DNA from 4 places in the uncultured Rossellomorea sp. genome. Region 4 is predicted to be linked to each of the others. Evidence: predicted binding sites of a transcription regulator. Region 4 holds the regulator's gene; each other region holds the start of a gene.
The links. Region 4 encodes Rex, which represses fermentation and respiration genes when NADH is low (regulators of the CRP and FNR family bind a similar motif). Its sites were predicted from a motif close to TTGTGAAATATTTCACAA; they were not measured.
Positions count from the first base shown of each region.

Region 1 (7,474 bases), on a different contig from region 4:
TATCATCGTTGGAAGCCTGATGATGGGAAGCATCTCCCAAATTAAATGGGATCAATTAGATGAAGCCTTCCCTGCTTTCTTAATCATCCTAAGCATGCCATTAACATCAAGCATCGCAACGGGGATTGCACTGGGATTCATTTCTTATCCATTATTAAAAGTAGTAAAAGGACAATGGAAGCAGGTACATCCACTCGTGTATATCTTTGCCGTCCTGTTCTTCTATCAGCTGGCATTCCTGCCTCATTAAACCGATATAGATACTTGAAAGACCGTTCATAATGAACGGTCTTTTTGTAGTGCAAATTCAGCTGGTTGTGTCCATATTCTCTTGACACTTTTTAGATTTTCATCATCAAAAGTTAAACAATATATATCCGGCATTTCAAGCTTTCTCCAAAACCTGATATCATATTGAGGATCAAAGTAACTCATGATCAAAACCATAATATTACCATGTGTTCCAATCACAACGTTTTTCCCATTATATTCTTCAATGATCTTAAATATCCCTTGTACGCCCCTTTTTTGAGCAGTGAGATTCGACTCTCCGCCTTCCAAGGAAAAAGCAGGATCCTCCCACACCATTGAGATTGCCTCTTCAAAGTTTTGAACAGGTTTTCCAGAGAGAGTTCTTTCTCTCAATTCTTCATATAAATTGATTCCCTTCCCAATATGGCGGGCTGTCCCTTCAACGGTTTCCACCGCCCTTTTATATGGACTGGAACATACTGCATCAATCTTTTCCTTCTTTAATAATTCCGTTACATTCTCAGCACCCACCTTACCTTTCTCAGAAAGGGGTCTGGTTAATTCCTCGGGGGTATATTTTGAGTGAGCATGCCTCACCAGATACAGTTGAGTCATTGCCAACTTCAATCACTCCTTTTTACTTTCCAACCACAAAAAAGAGCTGTCATGGAGAACAGCTACTCTTATTTCCACACAACGTCCAATTGACTAGCATAAAATGTTATCGCCTTTTTATAAGGTTCGATGGTGGATTCTTGTGACGATTCTCCAATACATGTCAGCAGTAGCTCCATTGCTTGACTATGTTCGTTCAAATTATAGAGGGTCATGGAATAAAAGACCGTCAACGCTTTATTTTCAGGAAATCGTCCGATTGCTTTCTCGAACACGGTTTTGCTTTTATCATACTCTCCCAATGTCCGATATGTACTCCCTAATCCAAGATAGGCGCCTTGTAAATCTTTATCATCCAGTCCCAATTGAATCGAACTTTCGTAATAAGGAACGGCTTCGCTTTCGAGTCCCATTGCGTCATGGCTCCATGCACATTGGTAATGCAGAAAACCATTATCTGGTTCTTCCCCAATCAATCGCTTCCACCTTTCAATGGAAGCTGCGTATTCTCCCGACTCTCTCAGTTCAATGGCTTCTTCTATTTTTCTATTCATTTTAAAGTCTCCCATTCACTCTGGAATGAACTCCATCAGCCAGGAATCATGATGTTCGCCTTCATGAAGCTCATGCTCCCGTAGTATTCTCGCTTTACTATATCCACATTTCTCATAGCAGCGGATCGCTCTGGTGTTCCAAGTCATGGGATCCACCACGAGGCGGTGGACCCCCTCTTTCTTGAGCAAGTACTCTACTACAGCTCGAATGAGTTCCGTCCCTAAACCCCTGTTCCAATATGCCGCTTCTCCGATGAATTGATCCGTACCATAAATCACTTCATCTAAATTCGTGTAACCATACCGGATCATCGTTTCTTCATCAAGCTGATAATACTGGAGATAACCGATTTCATTCCCCTCATACTCAACCAGACAACCTGAGACGGCCCTCTCTGCAAGGAATTTCTCCTCCACCATCTGAAGAGTGAAGGGACGGTCCCTCCCTTCATAAAACTCCAGTACCTCCGGATCCTGCAACCACCTTGCCAACGTGTATTTATCCCCCTCCACTAAAGGACGGATAAATAAATCCCCACTCCTGACATTCATACACACACCTCCCATAGCTCTCCTCTTCCTCTATACATTCATCACTCACCAGAAAAAACCCTTTTTTTATTTGAGGGACGGGCATAGGTACGTTCCTCTGTATGACAAGTTTGTGAATTAATTCACATTTATTTATGTTATGCTATATTTCAGAGTAGAATATCAATGTGTTTCGTGTTATCATTTGGTTGTGAATTACTTCACAATATCTCCGCTCATATTCTGAAAGCTTTATTACTTTCTCTTAATCTCACCATTGTTAGATTCATGTGACCAATTTTTTTTACAAATAATTAGTGAATAGGTGATGACGTATGACAATCAAATGCACAAACAAAGTAGCTTTAATCGGTACAGGATTTGTAGGTTCAAGTTATGCCTTTGCTCTCCTCAATCAAGGAATCGCACATGAACTTGTGATGATTGATTTGAATAAGGAGAAAGCTGACGGAGACGCACGTGATTTAAACCATGGTCTTGCTTTCGCTTCTCCTATGAAAATATCTGCAGGAGATTACAGTGATTGTAAGGATGCTGACCTGGTCGTGATTACGGCAGGAGCTAACCAGCAGCCAGGCGAAACCCGTCTGGATCTGGTGGAAAAGAATGTGAAAATCTTCAAAAATATTGTAGACTCTGTCATGAATAGTGGATTCAACGGCATTTTCCTTGTGGCAACGAACCCTGTCGACATCTTAACGTATGCAACGTGGAAATTTTCCGGACTGCCGAAAGAAAGAGTCATCGGATCAGGAACGATTCTCGACACAGCCAGACTTCGTTACTTAGTCGGCGAGCACTTTGATATTGATACACGGAATATTCACGCCTATATTATGGGAGAACACGGAGACACGGAATTTCCCGTTTGGAGCCACACAACTGTAGGAGCAAGTCATTTAAGTGAGTTGATTGACCTCCACCAGGATGACGTCCAGAAACAGCTTGATGATGTATTCGTTAATGTAAGAGATGCAGCCTATCACATCATTGAACGGAAAGGCGCAACCTATTATGGTATTGCCATGGGTCTTGCCAGGATTACCAAAGCGGTCTTTAACAATGAAAATAGCATTTTAACCGTATCTGCCCTCCTTGAAGGGGAGTATCATCAGGACGATATCTACATCGGTGTTCCTGCGATTATTAATCGTGAGGGCATCAGAAAAGTCGTCGAGCTTCCATTAAATGATAAAGAAAAAGCTCAATTCGCCCACTCTGCAAAAACACTCAAACATGTGATGAAAAAAGCGATGGAGACTTGATCCATTCCCTTCGCTAAATTAATAGACACGCACGCCCACCCAACCTCCTCATAAGATAAAGAGAATTCTTTATGAGGAGGTTCTTCTATGTACGATCACAGACAATTATTCCCTGGATTTCCTGGCGGCGGAGGAGGCGGCTTTCCCGGATTCCCTGGAGGTGGCCAAGGATCAGGGGGCGGCGGCTTTGGCATCCCAGGTTTTCCTGGTGGAGGACAAGGCGCACCAAGCTCACCACCACCTACTGGCGGGCAAGGCGGACAAAATCAACCACCACCCGGACCACCACCGAACTTCCAACCGCAAAAAACGGTGATGCAAGGAACACAAGGTGGACCAAGTGTTTTTGCAGTAGACCCAGGTGCCATCAGAAGATGTTTATTCCGTTACACGTATATTTGGTTAAGAAGGGATGCTTTCTGGTTCTATCCTGTCTTTGTTGGACGCCGTTCCATTGCCGGATGGAGATGGATTGGATTCACATGGGTATACTTCGGCATCGACTTGGATAAAATTGAATCCTTTACGTGCGTGTAGGACTGCTCATGTATTCATATCCATACTATAGGACCGGCAACACCAAGGGGACGATTACTGTAACAGGTGAGCATACCCTTTATACCGATCCTGATCAAGCCATTGTCTCTGTCGGTGTTGTCACTAAAGATGAAGAGCTTGAAGCGGCCCAAAACCAGAACCAGCAACAATCGAGTCAAGTCGTTCAATCACTATTAAACAACGGAGTGTCACAAAAGGATATCCAGACCTCCACCTATCAAGTGTTCCCACAGTACAACTATGAGGACGGAAAGCAAATTTTCACAGGATATGAGGTTCGCCAAGTATTCCGAGTTACCATTCAGAACATTGAAAAAGTCGGTACGATTATTGATGATGCCATTAAGAGCGGTGCGAATCGTGTAGAAAACATTTCATTTGTCAATTCCAACCCCATCGAATCCTATCAGCAGGCCCTTGCTATGGCATATCAAAAGGCGTATCAAAAAGCACTCACATTATCCAGCCAATCGGGGCAGCAGCTCGATCCCCAGCCAAAGTCCATCACAGAGCAATCAAGCCCAATCGTCACCCCCTTTATGACCACCGGGTTTGTAAAAGCCGCTGAAGAGAGTGCAGCCGTCCAACCAGGACAAATCGCCGTCACAGCCATCTTGACAGTAGAATACCAAACCCGATAAACGACAAACTGCCAAAACAATTCAGTACTTTGGCAGTTTGAATAACGTTTTAGAGGGACGGACCTCCAGGTTTGGTGGTTTATGCGTCGATTTCTACTTTCATGCGTTAAAAATCCTTTCACTCATGACTAATACTAAAGAGCCCATCCCGAAAACGAATGAGCTCCCCCTGCTATCGCCCAAACCTCAGCTCAGGATTCACCACATGCGCTGTTACTTTTTCAGCAGACGCAACCACTTCATCGTCACTCATCATTCGAACCCCATGCTCTACATAAGCAGGCAAGAATGTCATTCCCGTTAAATTAGCAGTAGCCTGCAGTGGTTTCAGCAGTTCACTCATGGAGTAGTGATTAAAGCCTCCTGATCGGTAAGCTCCACCCGGACCACCGGTTGAAGTCACGACTAAGAATTCTTTTCCGTGAAGCTTCGTCCCCTCTGCTCCATAAGCCCATCCATATTCTAACACCTTATCCTGCCATTCTTTTAAAATCGCCGGTGTGCTGTACCAGAAGAATGGAAATTGGAAGACGATTCGGTCATGTTCTAATAAAAGATTTTGTTCTCTCTTAACATCAAAATTCATGTTCGGATATTCTTTATATAAATCATGTACAATAACGTTCTCTTCTTTTTCCAAACGTTCTGACCAAGCTTTGTTCATTCTTGATTCTTGTAAATTTGGATGTCCTACTAACACTAGTGTTTTCATTTCAACTACTCCTTATTTGTATGTACAAATAATATCATCATTTGTTTGTACACACAACTAACATGTTAAAAAATTTTATTTTTTATTTTCCAATATCGAATTGGCTTCGTTCACATCACGCGTCAGCTTGCGAGCCTGTTCCTCCCCCATGATTTCAGCATAGCGTTTAAATAGGTTCTTCCAGCACTGAGAAATGTCACCCTGCATGCTATAGCCTTTATCCGTCAGGGCAATGATTGCTAACTTTCCTTTGTTCTTTCGTGTAACAAGTCCCTTCATCTCTAATTTATCAACAAATCGGGTACTTGTTGAAGGAGCGATATTTAAAGCACCACTAAGCTCTTTTTGTGTTAGACCGTCTTTATCCTTTAAGGTCATCAACAAAAATGCATAAGTGGGAGACAAACCGATCGGCGCAAACTCTTCCTCCGCCATCTTGTTCATCATTCTTGCCAAGTGATTGGCAGAAAAATAGAGACAGTTACAGAATTGATCTTCCACTATCCTCGACCTCCGTTAATGTTTGTATGTACAAACTACATCAGTCATGAGGATTTGTCAATGGTTTCCACTCTACTCACCCAGGGATTTCGATTTACGGCTGCATGCGTCCATTGCTGTTAAGATGGCTCCTTTAAAATTATTTTTCTCCAGGGCTGACACAGCTTCAATCGTTGCTCCGCCCGGTGAACATACGGCATCCTTCAATTCCCCCGGATGAGTGCCTGTTTCAAGGACCATCTTCGCCGCTCCAAGTACAGCCTGTGCTGCCAGCTGATAGGCTTGTTTTCTTGGAACGCCTTGCAGAACCGCTCCATCGGCCAGTGCTTCTATGAACATAAATACATATGCAGGAGATGATCCGCTCACAGCCGGAATGGCATCCATCAAGCTTTCCTCTACCATTTCAGACTTTCCGAAGCTATCTAAGATCGCTTTCACATCTTCAAGATCAGCGTCGGTTAATTCGCCATTTACACAGTACGCTGTCATACCTTCACCTACAAGAGACGGTGTATTTGGCATGGTTCGGACAATTTTAACAGACTTAGAAAGCTGACTCTCCATCCAATCAATCGTGATTCCTGCAGCAATGGTAATGATGATGGCGTCCTTTTTCAGAGAATCCTTTATTGATTCAACAATGTTCCGATATTGATCTGGTTTCACTGCTAAAAACACTATGTCTGAAAAAGCTGCTACGCTCTTATTATCACTAATAACCCCCACTCCAAATTCCTCTGCTACTTTTTCCTGCGTCTCTTGTGTTCTGGCGCTGGCTTTAACCGAATGATTCTCTACTAAACCGGACTTCAATATCCCCCCCATGATCGCTTGTGCCATATTTCCGCACCCTATAAATCCAATGGTTTTATTCATTTTTTCACCTCGTCAGTTTGTATGTAAACAGTCTTTAGCATCATACCAAATTTTTCTCCACATATAAAATAAACGCCATTAAAAAAGGCTCAAAGGAGAAATCCTTCAAACCTTTCCATCATTCCACCAGCTTCCCGCAATGGGGGCAAAGAGATTTTTGATAATCCTTTGGAATCTTCCTGTGACAATGAATACATGTCTTTACATACACAGGCTGTTCAAATAAATCCTCTGACATTCCGTATCCGCTTTTAAATGTGGTCCTCATCAAACGGACTAATAATCCGATGATCACACCTGTAATAAGGAGTGCCCAAATCATTTTTCTCTCGCTTTTTCAAGAATTTCACTGTAGTGCAAATCGACGATTGGCTCATCATGGAGCAATCTGTCCCTGATCTCTGAAAGCAAGGACTCCTCGACCTCTGATAAATTCTCTAGATCCCACTTTTTATGGAAAACAGAATAAAGTGTTAAATCCCTGAGGAGCAGAAAATGGGGAATGCGGTCCACCCATTCTTTCTCTAAATCACACTCCGTCAAATATCCTTTTAAAAACGAAATGAGGAACCTTCTGCCAAATTGACTACGGGTATCTAAGTTCTCATTACGAAGCTTCCACCACACGGAATAGTATAGGGGAATGGCGACATCACTTATAAAAAAGAACTGTGTACTATCATCAAAGTCAAACACATGAATATCACCCTTATGGTAAAAAAAGTTCCCTGGATGGATGTCAGAGTGAATCAGTCCAAAGGTATCTTTCGTTTCCTCATAGCTTTTGATCGTTTTTTTATTTATCTCACCTTTTTCGATGATGTACTCATCTTTCACAGAAGATAAATACTTCCCATACTTCAACACGTCATCCTCATCCCAACGATCACGACGATTGATACCCTGAACATATCCTTTTGTCACTCGATGCATATGTCCTGTGAT
Region 1 is NZ_CANKZT010000002.1:26,845-34,318, reverse strand. Features, by position in the region: gene Q1B03_RS07110 (NCS2 family permease) at 1-250, shown strand, start outside; gene Q1B03_RS07105 (histidine phosphatase family protein) at 277-867, opposite strand; gene Q1B03_RS07100 (tetratricopeptide repeat protein) at 936-1,421, opposite strand; gene Q1B03_RS07095 (GNAT family N-acetyltransferase) at 1,437-1,973, opposite strand; gene Q1B03_RS07090 (L-lactate dehydrogenase) at 2,288-3,238, shown strand; gene Q1B03_RS07085 (hypothetical protein) at 3,326-3,775, shown strand; gene Q1B03_RS07080 (SIMPL domain-containing protein) at 3,784-4,437, shown strand; gene Q1B03_RS07075 (NAD(P)H-dependent oxidoreductase) at 4,610-5,149, opposite strand; gene Q1B03_RS07070 (MarR family winged helix-turn-helix transcriptional regulator) at 5,225-5,650, opposite strand; gene proC (pyrroline-5-carboxylate reductase) at 5,723-6,529, opposite strand; gene Q1B03_RS07060 (hypothetical protein) at 6,648-6,851, opposite strand; gene Q1B03_RS07055 (phosphotransferase enzyme family protein) at 6,848-7,474, opposite strand, start outside.
Region 1: a site for Rex is predicted at 2,162-2,179, ahead of Q1B03_RS07090 (L-lactate dehydrogenase). Genes of this name have one in related genera too.

Region 2 (7,474 bases), on a different contig from region 4:
GCAAACGAGTTCTCAACACTTTCTTTAAAGTCGCTGAATGTTAATTCTTCTTCCTGGTGTTTATCAATCTGATTTACAATGAGATACAGCTTGACTCCATGACGGATCATTTCCTTTGTGAACTCAAAGTTCACCTGAGATTGAACATGGTTATAATCCATTACGTAAAAAACGGCGTCAGCGAGATGAATGGCGGATTCAGTTGATAGTCTGTGGGCATCATCCGTACTGTCTACGCCAGGCGTGTCTAAAACCGATACACCCTCTGGCATCTCACTCTTGCTACGCCCTATTTCTACAGAGTATACTTCCTCACCGTTTTTACAAAAGTCCTTAATGGTGGAGAACTCATATGGCGCCTTGAAGTATAACGGCTGGGAATCATGATAATGAATTTTCGCAAAATCCGTAGATGCATGGTGAACCTTTACTAGATTCGCACTGGTTGGGATTGGACTGGACGGGAGGATTTCTTCCCCCATTAAGTGATTAATCATTGTAGACTTTCCAGCCGAAAAGTGGCCGCAGAAGGCTAAAATCAGTTCATCGTTGTATAATTTCTCTGCTAATCTTTCTACCTTTGCGGCCCGCTCTACGTCTCCGTTGTGACGGAAAGTATCGTGGTAGGCTGTAAGTTGTTGCAATGTATTATGTAATTGTGTACTTTTATGCTCTATCTGACTCATTGAACTAGTTCCTTTCTGTTTTCAGAAAAATGATAACGTTTTTATTTTATCGTATTTAGCTCAATTTCTCTATGAAATCATATCAACATGGGGTATTTGAGAACGGTATTAGTATATGCAGGGATTTCAAAAGAGGCAAAAGACAAAATAAAAAGCCCTCTTCCGAAGAAGGGGACTATGTATTTATCGTGTTGTGTCAGTTGCGATCAGGTTTGAATGAACAAAAGATTTTGAGTTTGTCTGGTATGATGGTACTTTCTTCTCTTGTGCTGAATCCTTCATTACATTTGATAAAACATGCTTCATCATGAAGCTATACGCTAATACAGTAAACAATATCAGAAACCATACCATATTTGTCCCCACCCTTTTGTTAAGAAAAATTGAGAATAATTATCATCTTCAATTAGAATCTTAACAAAAACGATAATCATTTTCAATAAGAAAATTATTTTTCTTTCTTGATTAGGGGGATCCAGCCCTTTGTATGAAGGTGAATCCTTTCATAATTCGTTTCATCTCGAAGTGCATGTTCCTCAAGCGGAATGCGAATAGAGAGAATGAATTGATTTAATAATGCAAAGACAAACAGGGTCCAATAGGCATTAAAGAGTAATGGAACAATCAAGAATTCTAATGTCACAATAAGGTAGTTAGGATGCTTCAAATATTTATAAGGACCTTTCGCAACCACTTCAGCTTTCGGAAGCACGATGATTTTTGTATTCCAATACTTCCCCAGTGAAGAAATCACCCAAATTCTCCCGAGCTGAGTGAGAATGAAGCCAGCCAACAGGATTGGCCAATAGGGGTTAACCCCTGTATGAAAGATCCCTCCTTCAATTAACAACGAAACAAAGAATGCGATATGGATAGCCACCATCATTTTATAATGAGCCTGTCCATATTCTTTTGCCCCCTGTTCCTTCATCCACTTCTCATTTGACTTGGCAATGAATAGCTCCACAAGCCTCTGAATCATCAGTACGAAAAAAAACAGAATGAAATAGAGCATCATTCCCACCTCATCAAAAGCAGTTCCGAACTAAACCCCGGCCCTAAAGCGGTACCCAAGCCTATATCTCCACGCTCACAGCCTTTATTCATAAATTCCTTCAGCACATACAAGATGGTTACAGATGACATATTCCCATAGTTTTTCAAGACCTTCATTGATTCAGATGTCATGCTTTCATCCATTCCTAAAGCTTCCTGATAGGCTTCAATGACCTTCTTACCTCCTGGATGTGCCACAAAATGCTTAATATCTTCAAGGCTGATATCATTTGCATTGATAAATCCCTCAACATTCGGCCTGAGCCAATTCTTCACCAGTGTGGGAATATCTTTTGAAAACACTACATATAAACCGTTATTCTTTACCTCCCACCCCATTACATCCAGTGAATCCTCTAAGAGAGTCGATTGAGTGGCGAAAATGGATGGCAATGGGTGGGAAATCCCTTCAAGTAATGGGCTTTCATCACCACATACAACAGCACACGCAACGCCATCCGCAAAAAGAGACGTTCCAATTAAATTGCTCTTTGAGCGATCCCCATGCTGAAAGGTGAGTGAACAAAGTTCAATGGAAAGGACGAGAACATTTGCTTTCGGAAAAGCTAAACAGTACTCATAGGCCCGTGACAGCCCGCTTGCCCCCCCTGCACATCCCAATCCCCAAATCGGAATTCGTTTAACATGAGAAGAGAATGGCAGAAGATTCATAATTCTCGCTTCTAGACTTGGTGTTGCGAGGCCAGATGTTGAAATCGTAAAAATCGCATCAATGTCCTCCAGTGTAATCTGATGATTGGATAGGATTTTCTTAACAGCCTTGCTGCCTAATTCAACTGCGTGGTGAATGAATTCATCATTTTTTTCTTGAAAGGTATGCTCCCTAGAAAACCATTCGAGATCTTTTACGAAATAACGACTGTCTATTTCACCATTTTCAAACACGGTGAGAAGACGTCCGATATTCTTAAAGCTTGTCGAAAACAATTGTTTCGCAAATTCTGCCGCTTCTTTTTGTGTAATCTTCACAGGGGGAATCTCGGTTTCAACTGAGACAATTTTCGGCATATACGTACACTCCTTACACTTCCATGTAAGGGTAGCATTTCCAAAAAATCACAAAACATGTATTCAAGATTATGTATAGTCCTTCAAATTCATCTGAATATGCCTTCATTCGAAAAGAATACCATTGGTGATTATTGTGATTCGATAATCACTTTACCATATACAAAGAGCTAACCCGCAATAAGTTAGCTCTTTGTTGTACGGAAGTTCAAAAACCTTGAATCGTCATTCCACCGTCCACAAAAAGGGTTTGGCCTGTAACATAATTCGAAGCATCCGAGGAAAGGAAAACAGCAGGGCCTACAAGTTCCTCCAGTTCACCGATTCTCTTTAGGGGTGTTACGGCCAAAATATCGTTTACATATTCTTCGTTTTGCAATAGCTCTTTTGTTAGTGGCGTTTTAAAATACCAAGGTCCGATACTATTCACATTAATATTGTATTTTCCCCATTCCATGGCTAATACCTTCGTCATTTGAATCATGGCTGCTTTCGTTGAAGCGTACACAACCCCTGTACGTAAAGCAACATGTCCAGCTACAGACGCTATGTTAATGATTTTCCCCTGATTCTTCTCCTTCATATGTTTACCTGCTTCCTGACTCATCATAAAAGCAGATTTCAAATTTGTATCCATGATCGTTTGCCATTCTTCATCCGTAACCTCAAGGGCGCTGGAACGAATATTCATTCCTGCATTATTAATTAAAATATCAATGGAACGTTTTTGATCTTCTATGTAAGCAATCGCTTTTTGAATCTCTTCCCGTGATGTCACATCCGTCGGGATTATATAAGCCCTTCTTCCCAGCTTTTCAATTTCACTGGCCGTTTCTTCCAGATCGCCCCTCGTCCTTGATAGCAGGACAACATCGGCTCCTGATTCTGCTAAACCTATACTGAGAGCTCGTCCAATTCCACGACCGGCACCAGAGACAACAGCCAGTTTATCTTTTAATGAAAATGAAGGTAAATACATCTTCACACCACCCTACCCATTATTTGAATCTTCTATATATTAACACAGTCATGTTGACTGCTAAAAGGTTTACGCTTTAACGAGTTTTCTTCTTGTCCCCCTGGTTCTGGACATGAATGTGGATTTTCGAATCTACATGAAGTTGACACTGAGGACAAACCGTTTTCTCGGAAAAGATCTGACAGCAATGCTTACAATAAAATTTTTCCACGAAATATCCTCCTCCCTCTTTATTTTCATTCCTATACTCTATGCATGTCGTTCCGACAAATGAACCGATTGAAAGACCTATTTATTTCTGACTTCACATTTATTTCACAATTTTTCACGTAACCTGTGACATTTATCACAGATTCATAAGGGTTTACACCTTTATGATAGTGATAACAAAATCAATCATCCAATGAATGGAAGGAATGAGATAAATGGCGAAACCGGAATTACATCAAAAAACCGAGGTTAAGGTCGAAGAGTCAACTTCATTAAAAGGAACTTTTACTTCGGTTCTGTTCCTAGGTGGTTTTTTAGTCCTTACTTGGCTAGGAGTATTCTTACTATTTTTAAATCGTTTTTAATTCTGAAGGAGTGGTTAACATGCACATGCATCGCTATGAAAAATGGTGGTTAACGTTAGGAACAGGGTCTCTTATCTTATTTTTAGTTATTTTAGGAATCAGTGCTTTTCATCAAGGACATCAACCTCCAAGCGCGAAAGCATACGTCAATCCCGAGCAAGTGGATAAAACCTCGCCCTTTAACGAGCCGGGATTAAAGAAGGTAGAAGGGAAGGATTGGGATTACGAGTTAGTGTTTGTCGCATCAGCATTTCTCTACACGCCCGGGGAAATTGAAATACCTAAAGGATCTACACTTAAAATCATCGCCACAACAAAAGATGTTGTTCACGGATTTGAAGTGGCAGGAACAAACATTAATATGATGCTTGAACCTGGATTTGTTAGTGAATATACAACAACCCTTGACAAAACAGGAGAATTTCTCGTTGTATGTAATGAATATTGTGGGGTAGGTCACCACACAATGAAATCTATGATCAAGGTGGTGGACTAAAATGAAACGATTTGTGAGAATTGAGAAAAAAGATGCTACTTTGGCGATGGCACATATTTATGTTGGCTTTATTGCCTTGGCTCTAGGTGGATTGGCTGGATTATTACAAGTGTTGGTAAGGTCAGGCAAATTCATTTTGCCTGCAGGGATTGGCTATTACCAGGTCTTAACGGTTCACGGCGTATTATTGGGATTGGTATTAACCACTTTCTTTATCCTTGGATTCCAGCATGCTGCCATTTCCCGAACTTCCGGTACCTATTCTGGAAAATCGCGCTTGTTTGGCTGGTTAGGATTCTGGGTCATGCTTCTTGGTACAATCATGGCCGCTGTTATGATTCTATTAAATGAAGCAACTGTACTTTATACTTTCTATGCTCCCCTGCAGGCACACTGGATATTTTACTTAGGTTTGACTTTCGTCGTTGTTGGAAGCTGGTTAGGCGGGGCCGGCATGATCATCAAATATGTAAGCTGGCGAAAAGAAAACCCTGGACTACCAAGCCCTCTGTTAACATTCATGGCCATCATCAATACCGTCTTATGGATTGTCGCCACCATTGGTGTGGCAGGAACGGTTTTATTCCAGCTCCTTCCTTGGTCTCTTGGCCTCGTTGATCGAGTAGATGTGCTCGTAAGCAGAACATTATTCTGGTATTTCGGTCATCCCCTTGTATATTTTTGGCTGCTGCCTGCCTATATGGCATGGTATGTCATTATTCCAAAAATCATTGGCGGAAAAATATTTTCAGATTCGTTAGCCAGACTTTCATTTATTTTGTTCCTTCTATTCTCTATCCCGGTAGGTTTCCATCACCAATTAGTGGAACCTGGAATTGACGCATATTGGAAGTTTCTACAGGTTGTTCTTACCTTTATGGTTGTCATACCTTCCTTGATGACTGCATTTTCTCTTTTCGCTACCTTTGAAATGTACGGCAGATCCAAAGGAGCTACCGGATTGTTTGGATGGTTTAAGAAGTTACCATGGGGAGATGCACGCTTTACCGTACCCTTTATCGGCATGGTGGCCTTTATCCCTGCGGGAGCAGGTGGATTAATCAATGCATCTAACCAAATGAACCAGGTTGTTCATAATACCATTTGGGTTACGGGCCACTTCCACTTAACTTTGGCAACTTCCGTTGTGTTAACGTTTTTCGGTATTGCCTATTGGCTCGTACCTCATTTAACGGGACGCGTCTTAACGAAAGCAATGAACAAACTGGCGATCGTGCAAGCCATTGTTTGGTCTGTAGGAATGGGTATTATGTCAGGTGCCATGCATGCTGTCGGCCTACTGGGCGCGCCAAGACGATCTTCTTTTTCGACTTATGGGGATGCACCGCAAGCCCTTGCTTGGATTCCATATCAAGTCGCACAAGCGATCGGGGGAACGATTCTTTTTATCGGGATTATCCTGGTTCTATATATCTTTATCAATCTGGCATTCTTCGCACCTAAAGGAGAAGAAGAATTCCCGGTAGGTGAAAAAGCGGAAGCGGCCGAGAGGAGTCCAATGGTCCTTGAAAACTGGAGAATTTGGTTAACCATCTTAGCAGCTCTCATTCTTGTTGCCTACACCGTTCCATTCATCGACATGATTCAAAATGCACCACCTGCATCCAAGGGCTATCGTTTGTGGTAAAAAGAAAAGCGGAGGCGGCTTGCCCTGGGGCGACAAGCATAAGACGAGTAACCCGGAAAGGCGCTCTTTGCCTTTTTGGGTTACTTGGCTTATGACCTCGAGCCCCAAGCCGCCGGAGCTCGACAATCAGAAAAGCGGAGGCGGCTTGCCCTGGGGCGAAAAAATCAAAATGATATAAAGAAAAGAGGCTGCCACATAACGGCAGCCTCTTTTCTATTTCTCTTTAATTGGAACAAACAACTCTAATTTCCTTTTGTCTTCCGTTTCGTTGATTTCCCTGTCCTGAGACAAAAATTTCTCGACACTCAGTCTGGAGTTGTCTTTTTCATACCCATTTTCCTTAATCCAGTTAAAGATCGAAAAGTAGGCCTGCTCGACTTCCGTTGACAGCCCTTCATATAGAGCGTGAGCATAATCGCCTGCAGGGAGAGTTAGTTCCAATAACCCCGGTGGAAGCTTTTCCACACGATCAACCTCTACGGTACAATAATACGTAAAATCAGTCGCTCTGTCATGGAAAGGTGCGTATATGCATTCATCTCCATTGATGTGGTGAATGGATGGGATCATCTGTTGAAACTTGGTAAACAGTCTAGGAATCTCAGACCCTCTTCCATACGGTCCAGTCCACCCTATTCCTACCAGCAATTTATCCTCTAGCGATGCAACTTTAATTTCCATGATTTTGCCTCCATTGTATTCGTTAATTCAAGGAATATACCTTTGAATACTTCTCAGTTAAATACTCGGCCAAGTACCTTGCATTAAGCCCTTCTCCGGTAACTTCCCTGATGATTTCCAGCGGTTTCTTCATCTTGCCCCACTGATGGACGTTCTTGGTCAGCCATTCTCTGATGGGAGCAAGATTCCCCTCTTCCAACAGCTCTTCATAATGAGGAAGATCGTTTAACATGGCACGCTTAAACTGTGCCGCGTACATATATCCTAATGCGTATGACGGAAAGTAACCGAAGCTTCCACCGGCCCAATGAACGTCCTGGAGGA
Region 2 is NZ_CANKZT010000001.1:466,645-474,118, forward strand. Features, by position in the region: gene Q1B03_RS02540 (dynamin family protein) at 1-686, opposite strand, end outside; gene Q1B03_RS02545 (hypothetical protein) at 870-1,040, opposite strand; gene Q1B03_RS02550 (isoprenylcysteine carboxyl methyltransferase family protein) at 1,135-1,704, opposite strand; gene Q1B03_RS02555 (type III polyketide synthase) at 1,701-2,771, opposite strand; gene Q1B03_RS02560 (SDR family NAD(P)-dependent oxidoreductase) at 2,980-3,750, opposite strand; gene Q1B03_RS02570 (cytochrome c oxidase subunit II) at 4,345-4,821, shown strand; gene Q1B03_RS02575 (b(o/a)3-type cytochrome-c oxidase subunit 1) at 4,823-6,469, shown strand; gene Q1B03_RS02580 (GyrI-like domain-containing protein) at 6,683-7,150, opposite strand; gene Q1B03_RS02585 (carboxypeptidase M32) at 7,173-7,474, opposite strand, start outside.
Region 2: a site for Rex is predicted at 4,085-4,102, ahead of Q1B03_RS02570 (cytochrome c oxidase subunit II). Genes of this name have one in related genera too.

Region 3 (7,474 bases), on a different contig from region 4:
TTAAGCAGATTCCATTACTCTACAGATCAAATGATCGATAAGCCGTTTAACTGGGAGCAACTCTACCGGTTATTAACGTATTTAAAGCCCTATTCTAAAAAACTCCTGCCCTTATCCATCATTACCGTTCTGATCACAACAGCAGTTCGATTGATCGTACCTATTCTGATTGGGGTATACACATTAGACAAAGCCATCAGGCAGAAGGATTCCAATTTACTATTTACATTGGTTGGAATTATCGCAGGACTCTATGTATTGAATTACGTTGCAAATGTGCTAAGGATCAGGTGGATGAATCAGCTGGGGCAAGGAGTTATCTATGATTTAAGAAAGCACTTATTCAGCCATGTTCAATGGCTATCCCATCGCTTCTTTGATCAGAGGTCAGCCGGTTCCATCCTGGTTCGGATCATGAATGACATTAACTCCCTTCAGGAACTATTTACAAACGGAGTTATTAATCTCTTAATGGATATCATCCTGCTCATTGGAATCATCGTCATTCTCTTTACGTTAAGTCCTGAGTTAACACTTGCCGTCATGGTCATTCTGCCAATCATGTTTTTTATCTCAACCAGCTTACGAAAAAACATCCGCAGATCCTGGCAAATGGTACGACTCAAGCAATCGAAGCTGAATTCCCATCTGAATGAAAGCATTCAAGGGATCCGTGTTACTCAATCATTCACTCAAGAAAAAGAAAACATGGCCTTCTTCGATGGGGTAAACACGGAAAACTTCGATAGCTGGAGAACAGCCACAAAGAAAAATGCCATGTTCCGCCCGCTAGTAGAACTGACAAACGCCATTGGGACAGCGGTCCTCATATGGTACGGTGCCCATCTCATTCAAGGCGGCTCACTGGAACTGGGAGAATTTGTTTCATTCGCCTTCTATCTGGGGATGTTCTGGGAACCCATTTCAAGGCTCGGCCAAGTTTACAATCAACTACTGATCGGTATGGCTTCATCCGAGCGTATCTTCGAATTCCTCGATGAACAACCGATTGTAAATGAAAAAACGAATGCAGTGAACCTGACTGACATCAAAGGAAGAATACAGTTTGAGAATGTAGAATTTTCCTACGATGACAAACGAAAAGCACTCCAAAACATCAACCTTGAAATGAAAGCAGGCCAGACCGTCGCGTTAGTCGGCCATACTGGATCTGGTAAAACTACGATCGCCAACCTGATCAGCCGTTTTTACGATCCGACGAATGGTGAAGTGAAAATTGATGGGGTAAACCTGAGGGATGCATCGGTTTCAAGCTTACGAAGTCAAATCAGCATCGTCCTGCAGGATACATTCATCTTCTCGGGAACCATCATGGATAACATCCGATTCGGGCGCCCTGATGCAAAGGACGAAGAGGTTAAGAATGCCGCCGAAGCAATCGGAGCCAATGAGTTCATCGAGAAGCTTTCCAATGGATACGAGACCGAAGTGGAAGAACGGGGTAATGTTTTATCCGTTGGTGAAAGACAATTACTGTCATTCGCCCGAGCACTATTGGCGAACCCTCGAATCATCATATTGGATGAAGCGACAGCATCCATAGATACAGAAACAGAAGTCAAAATTCAAAAAGCATTGAAACGTCTACTGAACGGTCGTACCGCAATCATCATCGCTCACCGCCTATCTACGATCCGTGAATCGGACAATATCTTTGTCCTGGAAAATGGAAGAATCAAAGAATCCGGCAACCACGATGAGCTGATGGAGCAACAGGGTGATTATTATGAGCTGGTTAAATCACAGTTCAGAATGTTGGATGCGATGTAAGAAAGGATGGACCCCTGCACTGGTGTGTGAGGGGTTCTTTTCTTTTGTTTATGGAAGGAGGGGTGTGGTGGGATAGGGTCGGGTCGGTGTACAATACTTTCTCGAAAAACAAGCCCCATCCCTCCAAGCAACATCATTGCCAATTACTCTAAAAACCCCTAAAATAAAAGATAAATAAATGTTTGTGAAAAACGTCACAAAATATTCATGTTCAACACATCACAAACTCATTATCAGGTTTTATAATGAACAATATGTGATAAACAGTAGAAAACAGTTGTTTACGATTGTAAGTAGATCAGTAGGGGGAGTATAGAATGGTTTTAGATGGTGTGATTTTGAGTAGAATGCTCACTTCGACAACCCTTGCATTCCATATTATTTTTGCGACGATTGGGGTAGGGGTACCGATTATGATTGCCATTGCGGAGTTTATGGGTATCAAACGAAATGATCCCCATTATCTTTTGCTTGCAAGAAGGTGGGCAAGAGGTTTTACGATTACGGTTGCGGTGGGGGTTGTAACGGGTACAGCGATAGGGTTGCAGCTTTCCTTATTGTGGCCTTCATTTATGCAGGTCGCCGGACAGGTGATTGCACTGCCATTATTTATGGAAACTTTTGCGTTTTTCTTTGAGGCTATCTTTTTAGGAATCTATCTTTATACTTGGGACCGTTTTAAGAATAAGTGGATCCATTGGCTGTTGACGATTCCGGTTATGATTGGTTCTTCGGCTTCTGCACTTTTCATTACGACGGTGAATGCGTTTATGAACACTCCTCAAGGATTTGAATTAGAGAATGGGAAAGCCATTAATATCGATCCGATTGCTGCGATGCTGAATCCGGCCACGCCTACGAAAGTGTTTCACGTATTGACGACTGCCTATCTAACATCGGCTTTGGTGTTGGCGGCGATTACGGCATTTGCGATTCTTCGTAAGAGAGGCGGGGAGTATCATAAGAAAGCCCTGCGTTTAACGATGGTTTCTGCTTTGATTTTCGCTTTTGCGACTGCATTGGCAGGGGATTTATCAGCTAAATTCCTAGCCGAGTATCAGCCTGAGAAGCTCGCCGCAGCAGAATGGCACTTTGAAACGGAAGAGAATGCGGATCTTATCGTATTTGGAACACTGGATGAAAATAATGAGGTCCATAATGAGATCCGCTTACCTGGATTCTTAAGTTTTCTGGCAGGGAGTTCTTTTGAAACAGAGGTTATTGGTCTGAATGAATTTCCTGAAGATGAGCGGCCGCCTTTATGGGTCCACTATATGTTTGACCTGATGGTATCAATTGGGTTTTACAGTATCTTTATTTCTGCGGCATTTATTCTGTTCTGGAAGTGGAAGAAGCGGAATGAATGGAATAAGCCGCTTCTATGGGGAATTGTAGCAAGTGGACCACTTGCGATGCTGGCGATTGAATTTGGCTGGATTTACGCCGAGGTTGGTCGACAGCCATGGATTATGAGAGGGTATATGAAAGTGGCAGATGCGGCAACGAAAGCCGATGGAGTAGGCTTGACGTTTGCATTGTTTGTTGGCCTTTATATCCTCCTGGGTGTGCTATGTGTGGTTGTATTAATCAAAATGTTTAAAAATAAGCCTGCAGAGGCGGAATTAGAACAACGTTTTCCTAAGAAAGCGAGTTAATTAGAAATAAAATTGCTCCTTCTTTTCATTTTTTGTGAAGAAGGGGCTTAAGCTTTAAGGGAGGAATGGGTATGAGTTTGGAAGTAGTAGGGATTACCGTATTGTGGTTATTCCTTTATGGGTACCTTATTGTGGCTTCAATTGATTTCGGGGCTGGCTTCTTTGCCTTTTACGGGAGAATGAAGGGCAAGGAGCATACGTTAAACGTGTTGATTAGTCGATACCTTTCACCGGTATGGGAAGTAACCAACGTCTTTTTCGTCTTCTTCTTTGTGGGGCTTGTAGGGTTCTTTCCCGACGCAGCATATTATTATGGAACGGCTTTATTACTTCCGGGAAGTATCGCCATCATATTGCTGGCTATAAGAGGAAGCTTCTATGCATTCGGAAATTACGGCTCAAAGGATAATATCGTGTATCTGTTTTTATATGGAGCAACCGGTCTATTAATTCCTGCTTCCTTATCAACGGCTTTAACGATTTCAGAAGGTGGATTTCTGGAGGAACAGGGAGATAAGGTCATCTTCCTGGCCAAGGAGCTTTTTACCAGCCCTTATTCGTGGAGTGTGGTGGCTCTCTCCATTGTGTCGGTATTATTTATAAGTGCAACTTTTCTAACCTATTATGCAAACCGTGCAGGAGATATGGATTCCAGGGAAGAATTAAGGAAGTTTTCTCTGTTTTGGAGTCCACCGACCATTCTGGCAAGCTTATTAGTGTTCGTGTCTTTAAGAGAGCATAATGCAGAGCATTTTACGAAGGCAATTGATATTTGGTGGATGTTTGGATTATCCCTTCTATGCTTCTTCGGTGCATCATTTTTAATCTACCTGCGAAAGAATTTTGGAACTGCCTTTATTTTGGTTATGCTGCAATTCTTCTTTGCTTTCTTTGGCTACGGTGCATCCCATTTACCTTATATTTTAAAACCGTTTATTACGATAGAAACGAGTGTAACGAATCCAACGATGGGAACGGCCCTGGTTATCGTCTTTATAGCAGGATTGCTTTTATTGATTCCATCTCTTTACTTGTTAATGAGACTGTTTTTATTTGATGCAGATTATGTTAAAGGCAAGAAATAATAATAAAAGAGGGTATTGTTAAAAACCCTCAATATTTAATACAGGGAACAACAGGGAGAAATTTCATTTTCTCCTTTTTTTTATGCTAAAATAAAGGATATAGAGAGTGCGGGGGGATGTATGGTGAAAAAAGAGTTTGTGGTTGTTGGATTAGGGCGATTTGGAGGCAGTATTGTCCGTTCATTATCAGATCAAGGGATGGAGGTTATGGCGATTGATCAGGATGAAGATAAAGTAAATGAATTCTCTTCCATTGCTTCTCATGCGGTAGTGGCAGATTCAACGGACGAATCCGTATTAAAGAGCCTGGGAATCAGGAATTTTGACCACGTCATTGTGGCTATTGGAGACGATATCCAATCTAGTATCTTAACCACCTTGATGATGAAGGAAATCGGTGTGAAAAAAATTACCGTTAAGGCACAAAATGATTACCATGAAAAAGTTTTACGTAAAATAGGTGCGAACCAAGTCGTTCATCCAGAACGTGATATGGGGAGAAGGATTGCTCATAATATCGTTTCGAATAATGTATTGGATTACTTAGAGCTGTCGGATGAACACTCCATCGTAGAGATTGTGGCGAATGAAAACCTTAGTGGGAACTCGTTAATCGATTTGGATATCCGTGCTCAATTCGGGATCAATATCGTGGCGATTAAAAGACAAAAGGATATTATTGTGTCTCCACAAGCCGATGAACAGATTCGTGAAGGAGATATCCTGATTGTAATTGGAGCAGATACAGATATTAACCGTTTTGAAAAGAAGGTCTTATAATATAAAGAAGAGGCTGACCCAAGCGGTCAGCCTCTTCTTTATTATTTGGTGAAAGGTACACTGTGATTAAAGTGTCATCCATCCACCGGATCTTAAGATTATCAGACTTCCATAATGATCGGTAAAATCATAGGACGTCGTTTTGTTTTTTCATATAAGAATGGAGCAAGGGTATCCGTGATTTCATTTTTGATCTCTGACCATTGTGATGTCCTTCTTTCTAGAACTTTGTTCAGGTGTTTAGAAATAAGTGTTTGTGCTTCATTAATAAGGTCACCTGATTCACGCATGTACACGAATCCTCTGGAAATCAGGTCAGGACCTGATGCAATTTTGAAATCTTTCATGTCGATACTAACCACAACGATGACTAAGCCTTCTTCTGAAAGGATTCGGCGATCCCGAAGAACGATATTACCGATATCACCGATACCGCTTCCGTCGATATAGACGTTCCCAGAAGGGATTTTGCCAGCAACTTGTGCTGAGTCATTGCTTAATGCGAGAACTTCACCGTTGTCCATAATGAAGCAATTTTCAGCTTGAACTCCACAATCTACCCCGATCTGAGCGTGCATTTTCTGCATGCGGAATTCACCATGTATCGGCATAAAGAAGGTTGGATTCATCAGGCGGAGCATTAACTTCATTTCTTGTTGTCCACCATGACCAGATGTATGGATATCACTTAATGGTCCATGGATGACTTCTGCTCCAGCACGATATAGTAGGTTGATTGTGCGATTTACACTGATCGTATTTCCAGGGATAGGTGAAGAAGAAAATACAACTGTGTCACCAGGCTGGATCTGAATCTGACGGTGAGTACCGTTTGCAATTCTCGATAATGCAGCCATTGGTTCACCTTGAGAACCTGTACATAATATCGCTACTTCATTTGCAGGTAAACGATTAATCTGGTTATGTTCAATGAATGTATCTTTAGGGGCGTTAATATACCCTAATTCTTGACCGATTGTAATGGCAGCTTCCATGCTTCTTCCGAAAACAGCGACTTTTCTATTATGAAAGACAGCTGCTTCAACCACTTGTTGTAAACGGTGAATATTAGAAGCAAAAGTAGCGAATATAACACGACCGTCCACTTTGCGGAAAATGTCATTGATGCTTTCTCCGACTTTGCGTTCGGACATTGTGAAGTTTGGAACTTCAGCGTTCGTACTATCAGATAGAAGACAAAGGACGCCTTCTTTTCCGATTTCAGCCATTTTGGTTAAGTTCGCGGGTTCACCAACCGGCGTGAAATCAAATTTAAAGTCACCTGTATGTACAACATTACCAGGTGGTGTTTTCACAACAATCCCGTATGAATCCGGAATACTGTGAGTCGTTCTGAAGAAGGTAACAGACGTCTTGCGGAATTTAATGATGTCATCTTCTTTGATGACATTAAGTTTCGCATTTCTTAATAGACCGTGCTCTTCCAGCTTGTTTTTAATAAGTCCCAGTGCGAGCTTCCCGCCGTAAATCGGGATGTTTAATTCGCGCAGTAAATAAGGGATTCCACCGATATGATCTTCGTGTCCGTGTGTCACGAAAAGACCCTTGATTTTATCTGCATTCTTCACCAGATATGTGTAATCCGGTATTACGTAATCGATACCGAGCAGTTCGTCTTCAGGGAACTTGATTCCCGCATCGATCAGGATGATTTCGTCTTGGAATTGTACGCCGTATGTGTTTTTACCGATTTCACCTAAACCGCCAAGGGCAAATACTGCGGTTTGGTCATTCTTGACAAATTTCATTGATTATTGCTCCAACTCGAAAGAATGATGGTTTTCTTCATACTCTAAAAAAGCGCCCTCTAGCTTTTGTACGAATTCAATGTTATACGGTTTGTCTTTTAATTTCAGACGTACTTCACGTTCTGAATCTGCTTCCATGTAAAGAGATTGAGTGCATTCGCGAACAGGCACTTCTGCTTTACTTTCTTGATAAAATACTTTAAAAATCATGTTTTTCTCTCTCCTTATCCGTTTTCAAAAAATCTAACTTTCATCTATGATAAAAAAGTTATCAACTACATAACATAAGCGGCGTCTTAGGCACCTATAGGCATAAAACCAGGCTCCGGTTGAGGGAGGTGTGTATCATGACGAATAGGACTTGACGCTGGAGCTGGACATTAGAGGGCTAGCT
Region 3 is NZ_CANKZT010000002.1:421,263-428,736, forward strand. Features, by position in the region: gene Q1B03_RS09050 (ABC transporter ATP-binding protein) at 31-1,791, shown strand; gene Q1B03_RS09055 (cytochrome ubiquinol oxidase subunit I) at 2,109-3,446, shown strand; gene Q1B03_RS09060 (cytochrome d ubiquinol oxidase subunit II) at 3,518-4,531, shown strand; gene Q1B03_RS09065 (TrkA family potassium uptake protein) at 4,655-5,311, shown strand; gene rnjA (ribonuclease J1) at 5,413-7,080, opposite strand; gene Q1B03_RS09075 (DNA-dependent RNA polymerase subunit epsilon) at 7,084-7,290, opposite strand.
Region 3: a site for Rex is predicted at 1,974-1,991, ahead of Q1B03_RS09055 (cytochrome ubiquinol oxidase subunit I). Genes of this name have one in related genera too.

Region 4 (7,474 bases):
GCCAACTACAGCCAGAATATCGCTATCACGAAGGATCAGGTATTCTGTGCCTTGGTATTTCACTTCTGTACCAGCGTATTTAGAGAAAATGATTCGATCGCCGACAGCTACCTCAAGAGCAACGCGCTCACCGTTGTCAAGAATGCGACCAGTACCTACAGCCATCACTTTACCTTCTTGTGGCTTTTCCTTTGCGGAATCCGGTAGCACAATACCGCTTGCTGTTTTTTCTTCTGACTCAACTAGCTCGATAACGACGCGATCACCTAGTGGTTTTAACAAGTGAAACAACCTCCTTGAAATTATGTAAATGATATTTATTAGCACTCGCTTATTGTGAGTGCTAACACAACTATTATATTAATTAATTCGTTTTCATTTTGCAAGAGTCCTGCCTAAAATTTTTTTCGTCATATTTCTCTTTTTTTCACACCCTCCTATCCTATGCCTCCCCATATGCCTTTATTCTTAAATCAATGGAAGAGTGGCAATTCTTACAAACCCCTTAAATTTGAACACTTTCTCTTTTCTTAGTAGAATTGTACAGGAGTATGTTCAGGACGAATCCTATTCGTTCTTCATCTAACAGGTGTTAAAGGAGATCAAACGTTGAAAAAACATTTCGGATTTATCTTAATTGCCTATATCGTGATGCAGCTTTCCAGTGTTGTCGGGATACCCCTTTTATTTAAGATTGGTGTTGATGTCCTTGCGATTCCAGAGCAGACCGTACGAAATGTTGTTCCTGGATACTGGCTTGTGATTAGCTTTACATTAACTCTCCTCGTCGTCTGGGGCATTCTTAGAAAGAGCGAGACAAGCACCAACCTTGAACGGTCCGCTCCTATGAATGCAGGAAGTTCAATTGTGTGGGCTGTAGTCGGGATTTTCATGGCGTTCATCGCTCAATCCATCGCGATACAGATTGAGTATGCCTTAGGTATCCAAATGGGATCTGAAAATACGCAGATGATTATTGGGATTATTGAAAAGGTACCTCTATCGATGATGGTAGCTGCGATCATTGGCCCTATTTTAGAAGAGATTGTATTCAGAAAGATTATCTTCGGTGTTCTTTATGAAAAGATGAATTTCTTCTTCGCCGCGTTAATCAGCTCTGTTATATTCGCTCTCGCGCACTTTGAGCCTGAGCATGTGATCTTGTACTCTGCAATGGGCTTTACCTTTGCGTTCCTTTATGTCAAAACGAAGCGGATACTGGTTCCAATATTTGCTCACGTTGCCATGAATACAACGGTCGTTCTAATGCAATCTATCTATAAGGATGAAATTGAAAAAATGATGAACGAAGCTGAACAAATACAAGGATTTATTGGAGGATTATTTCTATGAGGAGATCACCACTATTTTCAGGCGTGATTTATCTCCTTCTCGGTGTGCTCTTCACATACTTTGCTGTGCAAAATGTACAGGATGATGGTTGGGGATTTTTCACTTATATGCTCGTCTTTCTGGCAACCCTTGATTTTGGTTCCGGGTTGCGGATGGTGATGCTGCATTTCAAGATCAAAAAGAAAATAGAGAATAAAAAATAAGGATTGATCTTTTGATCAATCCTTATTTATATCCTCGAACTGTTCCATTTCAAGCTTTTGTTCTGCTTCTAAAACCTTCTTATATCCGATCTTAGAGATCCAAATGCTGATTTCATAAAGAAGGAGCAAAGGAACGGTTACCATTAAATGCGAGACGATGTCCGGCGGTGTGATGAAAGCGGCTATGACTAACAATATGAAGTAAGCCACTTTTCTCATTTGTGCCAATAACATCGGCGTAATAATCCCCAAACGTGTCAGAAACAGCATAATAACCGGCAGTTGAAATAGAAATCCAAATGGGATGGTTATTTGAAACAGGAAATGAAAGTATTCATTAATTCCAATCACTTGCTGGATATTCAGATTGGTTGATAAACCCATCATGAATTTCACGACATATGGAAACAAAATAAAATATGAAAATGACAATCCACCTAAGAAAAGAAGGACAGAAATAGGTATGTAACTGAGCGTTACCTTTCTCTCTTTCTCATATAAGCCTGGACTCACGAACGACCATACTTGAAATAGAATGATGGGTGATGTCATGATGATCGCAATAAACATGATCATTTCCATATAGATTTTGAGAGGGTCTGTAATCCGAAAGGCGTTCATGGTTAATTCTTTCGCTTCATCCGCGTGCTGCAAATATCGAATCAACGGCTCCGCAAGAAAAAAGCTTACAATTACCGCTAACAAGAAGAAAACGACTACAAACATGAGTCGTTTTTGCAATTCTCCTATATGTTCATAGACTGTCATGTCTCTTTGACTTTGACTCATGGCGTTCATCCTACCCTACTTAGCTTTTTTACTATTATCGTCCTCATCATCTGCTAAGCCCTTTGTTGCATTCTTAAACTCACGTAATGTATTCCCAGCTGCTTTTCCTAACTCAGGCAATTTCTTTGGTCCAAATATCAGTAAAGCAACAACCGTTATCAATACGATACTACCTGCACCTAACATAATGAGACACCTCCTCTTTTACCATTCTATCATAACGTAAATACGAATCATTTTCTATTCGGATATGATTCCATCTTGTGACATTTCCGTGTCATCCCCTGAATAATGCTTTAAGAAGTAGACCAGTGACTGAAGTTCAACTGCCAAATCAATATGATGGACGCGGATATGGTCCGGCACCGTCAATCTCGCAGGAGTGAAATTCAGGATCCCCTTAATATTAGAAGAAACCAATCGGTCTGTGATATTTTGAGCAGAAGATGCCGGAACTGTCAGAATGGCCACCTCAATATCATGCCCCTCAAGACTCTCTTCTAAATCATTTAAATGAAAAACGGGTACATCGCTGATTTGTGTCCCAACCTTTTTTTCATCCACTTCAAAAGCCATTTCAATCTTTGTATTATTATTCTTTATAAAATTATAATGAAGAAAAGCTGTACCGAGATTCCCTACACCTATCAGCACAACCTTCGTAATGGCATCCTGATCCAATGTCTTACGGAAAAAGGATAGAAGGTAATTGACATTATATCCATATCCCTTTTTACCCAACGCGCCAAAATAAGAAAAATCTCTGCGTATCGTGGCAGAATCAACCTTCACCGCTTCACTCAATTCTTTCGATGAAACCCTCTGCTTTCCCGATGAGTACAGATTCTTGATAAAGCGATAATATAGCGGAAGGCGCTTAGCCGTTGCCTGTGGAATTTTCGTTGTATCCTGGTTCATATTGTATTCCCCCACATCTATTCAAAACCTCTGATACCGCTTCCAAAATAGAAAGCAGACAGAATTTAAAACTCTACTACCCATCATACACTATATTTTATCCTAAGTGTACGAAGATTAATAGTCGATTTATTGCCGTTCCCCTCCCAAATACGGTACACTAGCACTATGAAATAGAGGTGAAACGTCATGATTCTATTACAAGTGAATCAACTAACGAAAAACTTTGGTGCCGATAATATCCTATCAAATATTAAGCTTGAAATACAGACAAGAGATCGCGTGGCTCTCGTCGGACGCAACGGGGCAGGAAAATCGACTCTTTTAAAAATAATTGCAGGTCATCTCTCTTATGATTCAGGAGATATCACGAAGCCAAAAGGGGTCTCCATTGGATACCTCGCGCAAAATACAGGCTTGGAATCTGAGCTTTCCATTTGGTCAGAAATGCTGACCGTATTTGAAGAATTACAAACTCAAGAAAAACAATTAAGAAAACTTGAGAAACAAATGGCCGATCCTTCTGTTTATGAGCAAGAAGATTTATACCAACGCGTATTAAAGGAATATGATGAACTTCAAGTACGTTTTAAAGATTCCGGCGGCTATCAATATGAAGCAGATATTCGTTCAGTCCTGCATGGATTGAACTTTGCCGACTTTGATTATGAAACGAAGATCTCTACTTTAAGCGGTGGCCAGAAAACCCGTCTGGCTCTTGGTAAGCTTCTATTGACCAAGCCTGACATCCTCATTCTGGATGAGCCTACCAACCATCTTGATATTGAGACTTTGTCGTGGCTTGAGACGTACCTTCAAAGCTATGAAGGAGCTGTCTTGATCGTTTCCCATGACCGCTACTTCTTGGATAGCGTCGTCAATCAAGTGTATGAAATTTCACGAAATCGAAGCAAAAAATACCTGGGTAACTACAGTAAATACCTTGAACAAAAAGCAGAAGACTACGAAAAGGATCTCAAGATGTTCGAGCGCCAGCAACAGGAGGTCGCGAAACTCGAAGACTTTATCCAACGAAATATAGCCCGGGCTTCTACTACCAAGATGGCCCAAAGCCGCAGAAAAAAATTAGAACGAATGGATATAATGGACAGACCTCTGGGTGATGAGAAATCCGCCAACTTTGCTTTTCAAATTGATCGTCCAAGCGGAAATGATGTTCTTCACGTCCAAGATCTTACCATCGGATATGGAAAAGGCGAAAGAATTTCATCTCACATCGACTTCGCTGTTAAAAAAGGCGACAGCATCGCCCTTGTAGGTCCTAACGGCATTGGTAAGTCCACCCTATTGAAAACATTAGTGAATAAACTCCAACCACTTGACGGAGCAATTAAATTTGGATCAAATGTTTCGATTAGTTACTATGATCAAGAACAAGCTGAACTGTCTTCTAATAAGACCGTCTTAAACGAACTGTGGGACGAGTACCCAATGAAGATGGAAAAAGAAATCCGAACCGTACTCGGAAACTTCTTATTCTCAGGGGAAGATGTCTTAAAGCCGGTTTCAACACTTAGTGGCGGAGAGAAAGCCCGACTGGCACTGTCCAAGCTTATGATGGAAAAAGGGAATGTCCTCATCCTGGACGAGCCGACAAACCATCTTGACTTGGACAGTAAAGAAGTGTTGGAGAATGCCTTGATTGACTATCCAGGAACGATTCTCTTTGTGTCCCATGATCGTTATTTCATCAATCGCATCGCCACAAAGGTTGTTGAACTTTCCAGAAAGGGTTCAACAGAATATCTTGGCGATTATGATTATTATGTAGAGAAATTGCAACAGCAGGAAGAACTGGCCGCACTCGAGCGGATGGAACAAGGAGAGCCTGTTTCACAAGTCACTACTCAAAAGCAATCTCATAAAATCGATAAAGAAGCAAAAAAACTTGAGCGTCAACGAAAACGAAGAGTTGAAGAAATTGAAAACAAAATGGAAACTCTGGAAGAAAACATTCAAGAAAAAGAAGACCTCCTTTGTGACCCGGAGATCTTTCAAGATCATGAAAAAGTCCAAGACATCAATGAAGCACTGACAAAAGAAAAAGAAGAGCTTGAATCTCTATTGGAAGAATGGACAGAACTTGAAGAACTTCTTCAAGGAGAACAATAATCCACAGGGTTGGGGATAAGTATTCGATTAACTTGCTCCCCACCCTTTTCTTATTCCACATTATTATCCACATTCAAAATCCTAAACAATCGTTATTCACACAACTTTTCCACATTATCCACATTCAAACTCTTGGTTATCCACAGTCCATTCCAGAAAATAGGCTATTTATCCCAGGTCTTTTTCACATAGTGTACACAACTTATACAAAGTTATTAACAAATTATCCACAACCTGTTGATAAAACGTATGTTCGTTCTTTTTTTCTTTCATGCTACCTTATTTGGTATACGTTAACCACAAGATATTCACATTTTCCTCCGTCTATTAACGACATCGATTAACAGAGCTAAAAAGAGAAAAAAGCTTAAACGAAGTTAACGTTTAAGCTTTCACTATTAGAAATTCTCTATATCAAGCCCAGGATGTGCATTCATATCCATGCCGCCTCTTTTTCCTTGTTCGAATAAAACCGTTCCTGCCGCTGCAATCATAGCGGCATTATCTGTACAAAGAGATAACGGAGGGATGACCAGCTCGGCGTCCACTCCCTCAAACGCTTCTTGTAGAGCCGCACGCAACCCTTTATTTGCCGCTACACCTCCAGCTAGTAAAACCTGTTCGACTTGAAATTCCTTCACAGCTTTAATGGTCTTGGTTACTAACACGTCAATCACACTAGCCTGAAAACTGGCTGCCAGGTCTTGTGGATGAATGGTTACTCCTTTTTGCTTAGCATTGTGGAGCGTGTTAATAACGGCAGATTTCAATCCACTAAAGCTGAAATCAAAAGAACCTTCTTCCAGCCATGCCCTTGGCAAATCAAGGGTAGCTTCTCCTTCTTGAGCAAGCCGATCGATATGGGGTCCACCTGGATAAGGAAGACTCAATGTTCGAGCTACCTTATCATAGGCCTCCCCGGCAGCGTCGTCCCGTGTTTCTCCAATTACTTGAAACGAACCGTGCTCTTTCATTAACACAAGCTCCGTATGTCCCCCGGATACGACCAAAGAAAGGAGAGGAAACTTCATCTCTTTCACTAGTCGATTCGCATAGATATGCCCTGCAATATGATGGACACCCACTAAAGGTTTGTTGTGAGCAAAAGCAAGTGCCTTTGCTGCGTTTACCCCAATCAGAAGAGCACCTACTAAACCTGGACCTTCCGTCACGGCCACACAATCAATCTCCACCATCGTCATCCCGGCTTGTTGAAGTGCTTCCTCTAACACATACGTAACTTGCTCCACGTGATGACGAGAAGCAATTTCAGGTACCACTCCACCGAATCGCTTATGACTTTCAATCTGAGAGGAAACCACATTCGTCACAATCTCAGTTCCATTTTTTATGATTGCAACGGCTGTTTCATCACAGCTCGTCTCAATTCCCAATACAAACATATCTTTATTCATAAATTCACCCACATTACTAAAGCATCTTCTTGATTATCCGAATAATACCGCTTCCGAATTCCGCCATCTTGAAACCCAAGCTTTCTATATAAATGCTGCGCAGCTAAATTGGATACTCTGACTTCAAGAGTCATCACACGAGCTCCAAACTTGGTGGCAATGCCCATGATCTTACGCATAAGACTTTCACCCAGTCCCTGTCCCCGGTATTCGGGAAGCACTGCTACATTGGTGATATGAGCCTCATCCACCACAAGCCACACCCCACAATATCCCGCGACATGGTCGCCATCCTCGACAACAAGGTAAGTAGATAGATGGTTATGTTCAATCTCATTCAAGAAAGCGTCTCGACTCCAAGGAATGCTAAAAGATTTCATTTCAATGTCCATTACAGCATCTAAATCATCCACCGTCATAAATCGAATGTCCATTTTCTAACGATCCTCTATCTCTATTAAGAATTTTTTTGAGATTCCAGCCATTTCACTTCTGCTTCAGCCATTCGAATATAATTAGGGAGTACCTCATGAGCTGAAGTCTCAGGGAACCCTGCCCCTATGAAAGCGAGCTCAGAAGGACGTGGATTATGACTGACAAACGGAGCAATCTTCGCTTGATCTCCTAGTATCTCTTTAATGGTGCTTTCGTGAATCGTTACAT
Region 4 is NZ_CANKZT010000013.1:1,183-8,656, reverse strand. Features, by position in the region: gene groES (co-chaperone GroES) at 1-282, opposite strand, end outside; gene Q1B03_RS21580 (CPBP family intramembrane glutamic endopeptidase) at 610-1,353, shown strand; gene Q1B03_RS21575 (YdiK family protein) at 1,350-1,556, shown strand; gene tatC (twin-arginine translocase subunit TatC) at 1,572-2,345, opposite strand; gene Q1B03_RS21565 (twin-arginine translocase TatA/TatE family subunit) at 2,361-2,531, opposite strand; gene Q1B03_RS21560 (redox-sensing transcriptional repressor Rex) at 2,586-3,263, opposite strand; gene Q1B03_RS21555 (ABC-F family ATP-binding cassette domain-containing protein) at 3,453-5,396, shown strand; gene tsaD (tRNA (adenosine(37)-N6)-threonylcarbamoyltransferase complex transferase subunit TsaD) at 5,795-6,811, opposite strand; gene rimI (ribosomal protein S18-alanine N-acetyltransferase) at 6,808-7,245, opposite strand; gene tsaB (tRNA (adenosine(37)-N6)-threonylcarbamoyltransferase complex dimerization subunit type 1 TsaB) at 7,269-7,474, opposite strand, start outside.